One region of the Peribacillus sp. NPDC101481 genome, then DNA from elsewhere that is predicted to be linked to it. Evidence: riboswitches for the same ligand, from Rfam matches in the RefSeq annotation. Region 1 holds a riboswitch; each other region holds the start of a gene.
The links. A riboswitch is a leader RNA that binds a small molecule or an ion and turns the genes downstream of it on or off. The one in region 1 is predicted to bind S-adenosylmethionine.
Positions count from the first base shown of each region.

Region 2: another riboswitch for S-adenosylmethionine. It lies ahead of ACIROD_RS20860 (O-acetylhomoserine aminocarboxypropyltransferase/cysteine synthase family protein); the one in region 1 lies ahead of ACIROD_RS22795 (sugar ABC transporter substrate-binding protein).
Region 3: another riboswitch for S-adenosylmethionine. It lies ahead of ACIROD_RS12450 (methionine ABC transporter ATP-binding protein); the one in region 1 lies ahead of ACIROD_RS22795 (sugar ABC transporter substrate-binding protein).

Region 1 is NZ_JBIWNJ010000004.1:242,398-246,657, reverse strand. It holds gene ACIROD_RS22800 (GTPase domain-containing protein) at 1-1,194, shown strand, start outside; SAM riboswitch class I at 1,290-1,395, shown strand; gene ACIROD_RS22795 (sugar ABC transporter substrate-binding protein) at 1,511-2,623, shown strand; gene ACIROD_RS22790 (sugar ABC transporter ATP-binding protein) at 2,681-4,183, shown strand; gene ACIROD_RS22785 (ABC transporter permease) at 4,185-4,260, shown strand, end outside.
Region 2 is NZ_JBIWNJ010000003.1:440,911-445,170, reverse strand. It holds gene ACIROD_RS20860 (O-acetylhomoserine aminocarboxypropyltransferase/cysteine synthase family protein) at 1-816, opposite strand, end outside; SAM riboswitch class I at 916-1,023, opposite strand; gene ACIROD_RS20855 (thioredoxin family protein) at 1,168-1,476, opposite strand; gene ACIROD_RS20850 (toprim domain-containing protein) at 1,480-1,845, opposite strand; gene gcvH (glycine cleavage system protein GcvH) at 1,938-2,321, opposite strand; gene ACIROD_RS20840 (arsenate reductase family protein) at 2,418-2,774, opposite strand; gene ACIROD_RS20835 (acyl-CoA dehydrogenase family protein) at 2,915-4,260, opposite strand, start outside.
Region 3 is NZ_JBIWNJ010000002.1:511,291-515,550, forward strand. It holds gene ACIROD_RS12440 (MetQ/NlpA family ABC transporter substrate-binding protein) at 127-948, opposite strand; gene ACIROD_RS12445 (methionine ABC transporter permease) at 1,004-1,672, opposite strand; gene ACIROD_RS12450 (methionine ABC transporter ATP-binding protein) at 1,659-2,675, opposite strand; SAM riboswitch class I at 2,744-2,848, opposite strand; gene ACIROD_RS12455 (MBL fold metallo-hydrolase) at 3,130-3,954, shown strand; gene ACIROD_RS12460 (hypothetical protein) at 4,011-4,199, opposite strand.

The DNA of each region.
Region 1 (4,260 bases):
CCGATTCATTTCTTATTAAATAAAATGGATACGATATACAGTGATCAGGTCGCAGTCCGGATGGAAGACGAAACATGGGATAAAGTGAATGCCTATTTCCCGAATGCGAAAGTATTCGCTTTCTCTAAACATTATGACAGCCGGCAGCAATTGAAGGACCTTTCAGCTTTCCTTCAATCGAATTATCAAGATGAAAATTGGAAGGAAAGAAGATCTGAAAAAATCCTGGCATTCATTCGTAAAACTTTATCTTATCTGTTAGAAAAACGGGCAGCCAATGAGCGGAAATGCGAGCATTCCATCTCTTGGAATGAACAGATGGAAGTCAAGCTGAATGGGGCTGTCAACCAATTGGCTGATTTGGAAAAAGAGAAAAGTGAAAATATCATAAGGTCGTATCGTTCGCTTAAGGACGAAGTGAAAAATCAGCTTTATTCAAAAATTCCTGAATTACTGAGGGATTGCTCTAAATCGTTAACGGAAAGCAGTGATTTCAGTCAGGTCCATGTACAGTTAAATCAGGAAATGAATGAGCGGATTCAAAACTTCATTTCTGACAAGATCATGCCTCAATATTACCGTTCTCTTCAAGACTGGATTGCCAGTTCCCAAATGGAGTTCTCACAAAGCCAGCAGTTTATGGATGAGATGAGTGCCGGTTTCAATGAATTATACAAAGAAGAACGGATTACGCTTGCAGGCGACTTCAGAGTATTGGATGACTGGCGCCGTGATGCCGACAGGATGACAAGCAGCATCCGCATCGAAAACGTCAATATCCTTTTGCGCAGGACTCCATCTCAATTACTGCTTAAAGGGGCAGGGAAGCTGTTTGGGGCGATACCGCAAAATAAAGCCAATATGTACAATCGTTATAAGAAATACCTGGAAAGTGAAGATTACCTGGATGTTGCGGAAATGATCACGGAGCGTTTCCTTACCCAATTTGGATTGTTTGAAAAATCTTTGGATCGTGACATCTCCCTTTTCTATCGCGGTTCATTTGCATTACTTCAAAAAACGATAGAGCAAACGCAGACTGAAATAAAAGACTACCAGGCTGCATTGGAGCATATGAAACAAAATCCGGAAGTTTACCGTGACCCTATCACTTTGTTCGAAGTGAAATTAAGGCAGTTGGAGCGGCTTGAAAAGATTGAGAAAAAGCGTCTAGCCCAGCTTCAAAGAAAATAAAAAATAACGGGGAACATTTCAAATATTCAAAAATCTATTGACTTTACGACTATATCCCTATAAAGTGATAATTACGAAAACGTAACACGATATATCTCTTATCAAGAGTGGCGGAGGGACTGGCCCTAAGATGCCCAGCAACCGTTCCATTAGGAATTGGTGCTAAATCCTGCAAAACAGAAATGTTTTGACAGATAAGAGAGGGACAAGTCTGCAAAACAGCCGATTAAACCTCTCTATATTAGAGAGGTTTTTATTTTGGGATTTACACCAACTTAACTGATAAGACTAATAAGAAAAAATGGAGGGAAACAAGATGAAAAGGTCTATTAAAGGTATATTCATTTCAGCCATCGCTTCCGCTTTGCTTTTAACGGGGTGCTCTACAGGTCAGAGTTCCACAGAGTCGAAGAAAGAAGAAAAAGTATCATTTGAAAATGTTCCGGAAAGATTCGCTGATGGAGATGGAGCCAGAATCAAAGTGATCCGTAAAATTGGCGGTGATGATCATACGGCCCAATACCTGGCGGGGGCGAAGGAAGAAGGAGAAGCACTGGGGTTTCAAGTGGATACTTACACAGCCAATGGTGATACGGCTAAATTCCATGATGCGATAGCGCAGGCTTTGGAGGAAGATTATGACGGCTATATCATTTCACATGGTGATGATGCAGCAACTGTGAATGACGTTCAAAAGTTGGTTGATGCAGGTAAAAGCGTTGTCACATTCGATTCAATAAGCGATCTATCTAAAATAGAAGGCGTGACATTAACTTCACAAGATGATGAAGCGTTGGCAACACTGGCTTTTGATAAGCTGATAAAAGAACAGAAAGGTAAAGCGGCAATTGCATACCTTTGGGTGGACGGTTTTCCTCCAATGGTAAGAAGAAATGCAGTCTATCAGGAAAAATTAAAAGAAAATCCTGGAATCAAAGAAGTCGAAAGATTCGGAGTGGCATCTGCTGATACATCGGTTCAGACACAAAATGCTGTAGCCGCAATGCTGAATAAATACCCTAAAGGTAAATTGGATGCCATTTTCGCAACATGGGATGCCTTTGCTATCGGTGCAGCCCGGGCGATTAAAGAGGCGGGCCGCGATGAAGTGAAGATATATGGAATAGATGTCTCGAATGCAGATCTCCAGGAAATCCAATCGGCTGATAGCTCATGGTCCTACACGGCAGCAGTAGATCCCAAGTTGATCGGTGCAGTGAATATGAGGATATTGGCTAAAAAATTAGCGGGCGAAGAAACGCCGCAAACCTATGACTTGAAGGCTTCACTTATTTCACAAAAGCAAATCCAAGCGTCTAAAGAAGCGGTGAACATGGCAAATCTGTCTGGTATTGTCGATGGCTGGGGTGTATCGACGGAATTTGAAGAAGATTGGATGAAGGTTTTGAAAGATCATTATAAAAATTAAAAAGAGACACTCTCTTTCAAGTAGAAGGGAGTGTCTGTTCAATAAGGGGGAATGGACATGGGCACGCAACTAGAAATGAAGAAGATTTCGATTGAATTTCCGGGGGTGAAGGCGCTGAGTGATGTTGATTTTTCCGTAAAATCGGGGACAGCCCACGCATTGGTCGGTGCAAACGGAGCAGGGAAATCGACGTTAATGAAAGTTTTATCGGGAGCCCATGTTCATTATTCAGGTGACATTTATATTGATGGGGTGAAGAGGGATATCCGCTCACCAAAAGCGGCTCAAGAACAAGGCATTCAAATTGTTTATCAGGAAGTGGATACCGCCCTCATCCCTTATTTAACGGTTGGGGAAAATGTAATGTTGAATGATATGGTCCAAAACATGGGAAAAAAACAGATGGTCCAATGGAAAGAGCTGCATAACCAAGCGGCTTCTATTCTTGAAGATATGAAAATTCGTGTCCCTTCGAAAAAGCTGGTAAGAGACCTTACCTTGGCTGAAAAACAGATGGTCCTGATAGCAAGAGCCGTTTCGACAGAATGCAAATTCCTGATTCTCGACGAGCCAACTGCTCCGTTAAGTCAAACGGAGACTACAGAACTTTTTCGAATTGTAAATGAATTAAAGCAAAAAGGCGTGGGAATCATTTTCATTTCACATCGTCTGCCCGAAATTTTTGAAATCTGTGAGGAAATTACAATCATGAGGAATGGGGAGCGTGTCACAAGTCGAAAGAAGGAAGATATAACCCGTACCGAAGTCGTAGAGAACATGCTTGGAAAAACCATGGATGAACAGTTTCCTGAAGTGAATGCTTCGATTGGCGACGTTATTCTGGAAGTGAACGGATTGTCAGATGCAGAGAAAGTTAAAAATGTCAGTTTGAATATTAAAGCAGGCGAGATAATCGGCTTGGCAGGGTTGGTCGGGGCTGGGAAAACGGAGCTGTGTAAAACCCTTTTCGGCCATACGTCCATCACAGCGGGGGAAGTCATCCTGAATGGTCGAAAGCTTTCCTTGAAATCACCACACGAAGCAGTAAAAAGCGGTCTGGCACTTGTACCTGAGGAACGCAGGAAAGAAGGGGTCCTTGTTCAGGAATCAGTCTCGGCGAACTTGACGGCAGCCAGTCTTGGCAAATTCTCCAAGACATTCAGCTTCGTGAATCGCAAGGCGGAAAAGGAAAGAGCGAAGGAAATGATCGCAAGCCTCGGCATTAAAACTCCTTCAGGGGAAGTGAATGTCGAAAACCTTTCAGGTGGCAATCAGCAAAAAGTTGCCATCGGGAAATGGCTTATGGCCGATGCGGATGTATACATATTCGATGAACCAACGAAAGGGGTCGATGTTGGAGCCAAGAAGGATATATTCGAATTGATTGCAGAGCTTGCAAGGAATGGGAAGGCGATCATTTATGCATCATCCGAGCTTTCCGAAATCATTGGCATTACCAACCGGACATATGTGTTATATGACGGGAGCACTGTCATCGAATTAGAAACAAGTAAAACGAATGAAGAAGAACTACTATTCTATTCAACAGGAGGAAAATAGAATGAGCATACCCAATCCTGTTACACAGACAGCGAAAGTGAAGAAAAAGGTGGAACTATTCGACTTTTTCTATAAAT
Region 2 (4,260 bases), on a different contig from region 1:
AGGTCCTAAATCACGGAGTAACTGGACTCGGGCTTTCGTTATGAATGCGGCAGGTCCAACTGCCTCGGCGTATACCAGATTGTCGTAACTTGGGTCAGGCTCTGTGAAGCCAGGGTAATTTGGCGAGTTCCAATCGAATTTCCCTCCATCCACGATGACACCGCCAAGCGTAGTTCCATTTCCCAGAAGCCATTTTGTAGCGGAATGGATGACAATATCCGCTCCAAAATCAATTGGTCTGCATAGATACGGTGTCGCAAAGGTATTATCAACGATTAAAGGTATTCCGGCATCATGGGCGATTTTCGCTACCGCTTCAATATCAAGCACCCTCAAACTTGGATTTCCGATGGTTTCAGCAAAAATGGCTTTAGTTCTTGGCGTAATCGCCCTTTTGAAATTTTCAGGGTCATCTGGAGAAACGAACTTCACTTTAATCCCGTATTTAGGAAGAGTATTTTCAAAAAGGTTATACGTACCGCCATATAATGTAGATGCTGAAACAATCTCATCCCCTGCAGCGGCAATATTCAGGATTGAAAGTGAGATGGCAGCCATTCCGCTTGCTGTTGCCAATCCGCCGATTCCGCCTTCCAATAAGGCCATTCTTTCCTCAAAAACGCTGATCGTGGGATTATGGAGTCGTGAATATATATAGCCATTCTCCTTTAGGCCAAATAAATTCGCTGCATGGTCGGTGTCCTTGAACAAGTATGCATTGCTTTGGTAGATAGGAACTGCACGTGCACCTGTTTTATCAGCTTGCAGACCGCCATGAACACTCAATGTTTCGAAACGCAATTTTTTCCCTGACATATGATTTCACCTTTTTCTATGGATTTAGTTGGAATTATATGATGTCTGGCCTTTTATAAACAAAAAAACCACTTCAATAAGAAGAGGTTTCAAGAATACACCTCATCTACCAGAGCCAACACTCTGCTGGAATTAGCACCGTATATAAAAATTTATACCGGTTGCCGGGCTTCGTCGGGCCAGTCCCTCCGCCACTCTTGATAAGAACTATTAAATTCTGCCGTTACTTAATTCAAAATATAGCATTTTAGATTAAATCAGTCAATGAATTGTTAGAATATTCTTTGTTTAATTTCATCTAACATTCATATGTCCGCAACAAAGAAACCAACCACGGTTCCGATTGGTTTCTTAGCTGATTTCCTTAAGCAATCCGTACAAATAAGGAACGGATTGAAAGGCATATATTTTTTTGTGCAGCCGTCCTTCTTTGAAAAATAATAAACATGGAACACTTTCGATTTCATATGATTCGGCAATTGCTTGGACATAATTCATATTCATTTTGCCTGCCTTCAATTCCGGGAATAGCTCCAAGGATATCGTCAGCATCTTGGAGGCAACCTGACAAGTGCCGCATAAAGGGGTATATAAATATAAGCAAAAGGTTTCCCCATTTTCAACAGCAAGCTTACACTCTTCTTCTTTCCATTCCTGCATCAATTAGTCGTTCACCCTTTGACTTAAAAATTTCATTTTCACATTCATATTGGCAGATAGAAGCACAGTTGCGATATGATGTTCGGGTGAGCTTTCCACTTCTTTGTACATTTTATTAATATACAGGTGGTTCGCCTCAGGCATTTCCCTTCGGAACTGCTTCCGCAGCTTTTCTCCTGATTCATCTGCGTCAAAAAGGAGATAAACATCACGGTCCATCAATTCATCCACTAATTCATCCAGCTTAGTTAATGATATGGTCCCATTCGTACATCTTATTTCCACATCTTCATTTAAAACGGAGGCAACTTTTCTTCTATCGGAACTGCCTTCTACAATGATCACTTTATCGAATTCGCCCCACTCCATGTCATCACTCCATCTCACGAATTATGTGCGCAACTGCCACGGTACAAAATGAAAAAGAGAGCAGGCCTTTTCAGTCCCCCCTCTCCTTTTTTTTAACCGTTGATTAAACTCTCATACTCTTCAGCGCTCATCAAGCTTTCAATATCACTGCTATTAGATGGTTCAAGCACGACCATCCATGCCTTTTCATAAGGAGACTCATTTACATATTCAGGGTTGTCACTTAAATCTTCGTTTACTTCAATAACCTTGCCACTGATAGGTGCATAAAGCTCAGAAACGGTCTTAACGGATTCAACACTTCCGAATGGTTCGTTCGCTTTCAATTCATCGCCGATTTCCGGAAGCTCAACGAATACGATGTCCCCAAGCTCGGACTGTGCGAAAGCTGTAATTCCAATGCGCACTGTTCCATCTTCCGTTTTGACCCATTCATGTTCTTTTGTGTAACGAAGTTCTTTTGGTGTTGTTGTCATTATTAACCCTCCATATGTACATCTTATTTTATCTATTCCATTATAAGGTAGATTGTTTGTTTAAGTAAGGAATTAACCAAATATTTCGAGAAATTTTCAGTTCCAAACCTGTTCGAATTGTTCCTCTTTGAAACCTACCGTCACTTTGGTGCCATCCGTAACAATCGGCCTTTTCAGAAGCATGCCATCTGTGGACAATATATCAAGCATCTCTGCTTCAGAAGCTTCTTTCAGCTTATCCTTTAAGCCAAGCTCCCGATATTTTTGACCGCTAGTATTGAAAAACTTCTTCAACTCCAAATTGCTGATTTTATATAGTTGTTCTATTTCTGTTCGCGAAGGCGGATTTTCCGCTATATGGATTGCTTCATACTGCAGTTCATGATTATCAAGCCACTTCTTCGCGTTACGGCATGTGCCGCATTTTGGGTACCAATATAATGTTAAGCCCATCATTTCACCACCTATCAATAGAATACCCGTTTTCATCACGCAATACAACGAATTGTCTTTTGAATTTCCAATGCGATTTCATCAAAGGAAATAAGGGAATGCCTTCTCGGGCATTCCCTTTACTGATTTTGATTCATTTCTTAAAGAGCATATTTTTCAGCTTCGATTACCTTGACGGAAGCTTCACGTTTTTTCGCAATGACATTGATCGGATTATGCCTTGTCAGCTTACGGAGCGACGCAAGCATGATGCGAAGAGTATCGCCTGTTTCCACTGCGATTAACGTTTCCTTTGCGTGCTGTTCTATTTCATTGAAAGCTTCCTGAACGAAGATTTCTGTGTAAAGCACTTTTTGTTTGTTCTTCTCCAGACCTGTAGCTGCTATTGCTTTTTCCGTACGCAATACCACGGATTCCGCTGCATAGGCAAGGGATGCGATATCAGCAATGTTGGAGAGGATTTCTTGTTCTTGATCAAGAGTTTTGCCGTATTTCTGTGCAGCAAGGCCAGCTGCCAGAATCCCGATTTTCTTAGCATTTCTAACAAGCATTTTTTCTTGTGCCAATGGCTCATCACCAGGTTCTTCCGGCATCATCATCATTAATTCCTCTTGCAGGCTTTGAGCCTTTTGAAGAAGCGGCAATTCCCCTTTAAGTGCTTTCTTCAGGAAAGTTCCAGGGACAAGCAATCGATTGATTTCATTTGTACCTTCAAAGATCCGGTTAATCCGGGAATCACGATATGCTTTTTCAATTTCATACTCCTGCATGAAACCATAGCCACCATGAAGCTGTACGCCTTCGTCCGTAACATAATCCAACACTTCGGAAGCGAAGAATTTATTCAATGAACACTCAATGGCATATTCAGCGATTGCAGCAGCCATTGATTTCCCATCTTTCACTTGCTCATCCGTCAATTTGCTTTGTCTTTGTTCATAAAGGCCAACGGTACGGTATACAGAGCTTTCTGCTGCATAAATTTTGGATGCCATTGTTGCAAGTTTTTCTTTCGTCAAGTTAAAATCGGAAATTTTCGTTTTGAACTGTTGACGTTGATTCGTATAAGCTGCTGTAATCTCAAGGGCACGTTTAGATCCGCCGACAGCACCGACACCTAATTTATAACGGCCGATATTCAGGATATTGAAAGCGATGACATGTCCTTTTCCGGCTACACCCAAAAGGTTTTCGACTGGCACATGTACATCTTCAAGGATTAATGTACGTGTAGATGAGCTTTTGATTCCCATTTTCTTCTCTTCAGCACCAGTTGATACGCCATCATAATCACGCTCAACTATGAAAGCGGAGAATTGTTCGCCGTCGATTTTGGCGTATACACAGAAGACATCTGCAAAACCTGCATTTGTAATCCATTGTTTTTCACCATTTAAAATATAGTGTGTTCCTTCGGCATTCAATTTCGCTGTCGTTTTTGCTCCCAAGGCATCTGAACCTGAGCTTGGTTCCGTTAAGGCATACG
Region 3 (4,260 bases), on a different contig from region 1:
CGTTTTTTAGTTCATGGAGCTGCTTGCATGGTTTGTGAGGATTTCAAGGTTTTCCATGGCGGCTGCCACTTTGTCCTTAATGAAAGGCCTGCTCCCAATAAGGGGAAGCAGGCCACGATTATTTGATCAATTCATCCAGTCTGGTTTTCCAAATCCGGCAAATTTGTCATCGATGACTTTTTCGAACTGGTCGGATTCCACAACTGATTTAATATCCTTTGCAAATTGGGAGTCTACATCTATTGTATTCACTGTAACAACGTTTCGATACATATCCGGCATTTTTTCTAAAACAATGGCATCCTGTAGGTCCATTTTCGCTGCAAGAGCGAAGTTGCCAGGGACCGCTGATAGGTCAACACTGTCTGTTGCCCGGGGCAATTGAGCGGATTCCAATGGTTTGAGTTGAATGTTTTTTGGATTTTTCGTTACATCCTTTTCAGATATTTTTAAAGGGTCGACATCTGGATCTACTTCAATCAGCCCTTCATCCACCAGCACTTTAAGTGCACGTGCGAGGTTAACCGGATCATTGGGCACTGCAAGGGATGTACCGTCTTTAATTTCTTTCAATGATTTATACTTGTTCGAATATATGCCCATTGGTGCTGTTGGAACTATGATAAGGTCGGAAAGCTTTAAATCATTTTCTTTAGCGAAGTTATCCATGTACACCTTATGCTGGAAGAGGTTGGCGTCGATCGAATGGTTGCCAAGGGACTTATTCGGCTGGATATAGTCGGTGAATTCGACGATCTCTATTTTGTAACCGAGATCTTCCAGACCTGGTTTTATGGCCTCTTTAACCATATCGGCATAGGGCCCGGTAGTCGCCCCGATCTTCAATTCCTTTTTGTCTTCAGTTTTTGGGGATGCATCATCGCTCCCGCATGCTGCCAAGCCAAGGGCAAGTGCACAGACTGATAATAACGAAGCTATTTTCTTCATTTGAAATTCCTCCTGAGTAATGAAATGTATTGAATCATTGAAAAATGACGGATCACTATCGTTTGTTAACTATGTATGAGGCCTTGTCACCAACCATTTGAATGATTTGAACAAGGCAGATCAGCAAGACGATCGTCGTGATCATGACTGTGTTGTCATAACGGTAATAACCGTACCGGATGGCCAGGTCGCCAATTCCGCCTCCGCCGATTGTCCCTGCCATTGCTGAGTAACCGATAAGCGAAATGGTCGTTAATGTCAGTCCTTGAATTATACCCGGTTTTGCCTCTGGTAGAAGTACATCCTTAATGATCATCCATGGAGTGGCTCCTACGGCAATTGCAGCTTCAATCACTCCTCTGTCTATTTCACGTAATGCCGTTTCAACGATTCTTGCAAAAAAAGGTATTGCGGACACCGACAGGGAAACAGAAGCCGCTCTCGGCCCTATCGTCGATCCAGTTAGAAGATCCGTTAAAGGAAGGAGGGCGACCAAGAGAATGATGAAAGGGATTGAACGGACAATATTGACTGCGAATCCTAGAGAGCGATTCACGATACTATTTTCAAAAAATAAATTCCTTGTTGTGGTAAACAGCAATACTCCAAGCGGTAAACCGATCAGCAGGGCTACTGCAAGGGAAACGCCGACCATATAAATCGTTTCAAGAAAGGCTTTATTAAGATCAGGTAAAATATTGACGATGGAATCAAGCAGTGACATGTTTTAACACCTCCACAGAACTGGAACGATTTTTTATATATTGCAATGCCGAATGAATTTGAGCGGCATCGCCTATTAACTCGATGATTAAAATGCCTAAAGGGACATCCTGGATATACTCAATTTTACCGTGTAAAATATTACCCTTTACTGAATGGGATTGGAGAGTATCCGAAAGGATCGACTCACCAGCGGTTTGCCCTTCGAATTGAATTTGAATGATCGTACCTTTACTTTCTTCAATCAAGTGCGGAGGGAGTGCGAAATCCAGAACACTGCTAATGAATTGCTTCGTTAACTCCTGCTTGGGCTGTGAAAATATTTCATAAACGGGACCTTCTTCAATTACACGGCCGTCCTGCATGACGGCGACACGGTGGCATAGTTCTTTGACCACTTCCATTTCATGTGTAATCAACACGATGGTGATGCCAAGCTTACTGCTTATCTTTTTCAATAATTGTAAAATCGCTTTTGTAGTTGTTGGATCAAGTGCTGAAGTCGCTTCATCACATAATAGTACAGTGGGGTCATTTGCTAAGGCACGGGCTATGCCTACCCGTTGCTTCTGTCCACCGCTAAGCTGCGCCGGATAGACATCTTTCTTATCGCTGAGCCCTACGATTTCCAACAATTCCAATACACGTAACCTGATTGCATCCTTCGATCGATGCGCGGCCTTTAAGGCGAAAGCGACATTTTCATAAACGGTTTTTGAACTGACCAGTGAAAAGTGTTGGAATATCATTCCGATTTTTTGACGTTGTTTACGAAGCTCTTTACTTGATAAAGAGGTTAAATCAATGCCGTCGATGATGATATTTCCACTTGTCGGACGTTCAAGCAAATTCAAGCAGCGGAGTAATGAGCTTTTTCCAGCTCCACTGTAGCCGACAATTCCATACACTTCGCCAGTTTGAATGGTTAAGGATACGTTATCCACTCCGATAACTCGGTTTTTCTTCGAGACGTATTCCTTTCGGACTGAACGGATTTCAATCATGAGCTTTCCCCCTTAAACATTAAAAAACTGCCCCTATCATTCAGAAAGAGGCAGCGAAATTATATCTCGTCTTATCTTTCAGAATGCAATCATTCTGCAGGAAGTGGCACCGTTCCCTAAGGGCGGTTGCCGGACATCACAGGGCCTGATCCCTCCGTCACTCTTGATAAGTAAATTATTATTTTAGAATATTTCAAGTTTTTTAATATAATCTATATTATTTGTAAAATCCGACAATGTCAATCGTTTCTGAAGTTTTTGGGGTGATTTTTATTATTAAAGTCTTGTAAGGTCCGTTAAAAAAGGGCTATTATACAAGAATCCAGCATTTTCATCCAGGTTAATTATTCCAGTATTTCCTTGTCAAAAAGGTAAAGTGGTACTACATTTATTATAGTAAAGTTAAAAAAAGGAAGATGAAACTATTTTTGTACAATGATGGGGAGGAAATTGAATGAGAGAGATTAAGACGATAAATGATGTGGTTTGTGTGCACGGGACTCCTGGCGGGAACAAGGCGGGAATGAGTGTTAATGTTTTTTTAACGGATGGCCTATTGATAGATACTGGAGCAGAAATTTTATTGAAAGAGCTTATTCCGTTCTATGAGTCCGCAGACTTCGACTCAGTGGCCTTGACTCACTATCATGAAGACCATACGGGGGGCGCTGCCTGGATACAGGAACATAAAAAGGTCCCGCTTTTCATTCACCCGATGTCGGTTGAGGTTTGTGCAAGGGATGCTGTATATCCTGAATATCGCAAAATTTTCTGGGGAAAGAGAGACGCCTTTAAAGCTGAGCCGCTAGGGGAGGCCATTCATTCACGCACCCAAACGTGGGAGCCGATTTTTACCCCCGGCCATGCGAAGGACCATATGGTGTATTTGAATAACAGTAATGGAGTGCTCTTTTCAGGAGACCTTTTCGTAACACCAAAGACAAAGCTTGTCTTACGGGAAGAGTCTATCCCGGTCATCATTGATTCCATAAAAAGATTACTTCAATATGACTTCGGGGAAGTGTTTTGCTGCCATGCTGGGCATGTCCCTGATGGAAAGGAAATGTTCAGGAAAAAGTTGGATTATTTGGAAAACCTCCAAGGTGAAATTTTACGCCTGCATTCTCAAGGGCTGACCGTTCATGAAATCCAGCAGGTCGTTTTACCGAATCGCTATCCTCTTATCGAGATATCTGGGCATGAATGGGATTCAGAGCATATCATTACATCGATATTAAACGAAAATATTTTGAGTGCCAGGGAGAATCGAACAATTTGAATGTTAACGGTCTGACTGATATAAAGGAGAGCTCTCCATAGGAGAGCCCACATAATTCATTTATTGATATTGGGATCTGTTTCATCATAAAAATCATGTGCTTCTTCGATGTTCTGAAGGTTAGCGACTTCATACACATTTCCGCCCGCCATACCTTCATTGATGATACGGTCGATATCAAGGTAAACGGAGTCCTTGCCATCATATTCGGTATCCTTCAAAAATGTCATTTTTTCTTTATCCAAAATAAATCCCTCCTAGCCTTTTCTTTAGTTTAGGCAAAGGAGTTTTTTTTATTCTGTTTAG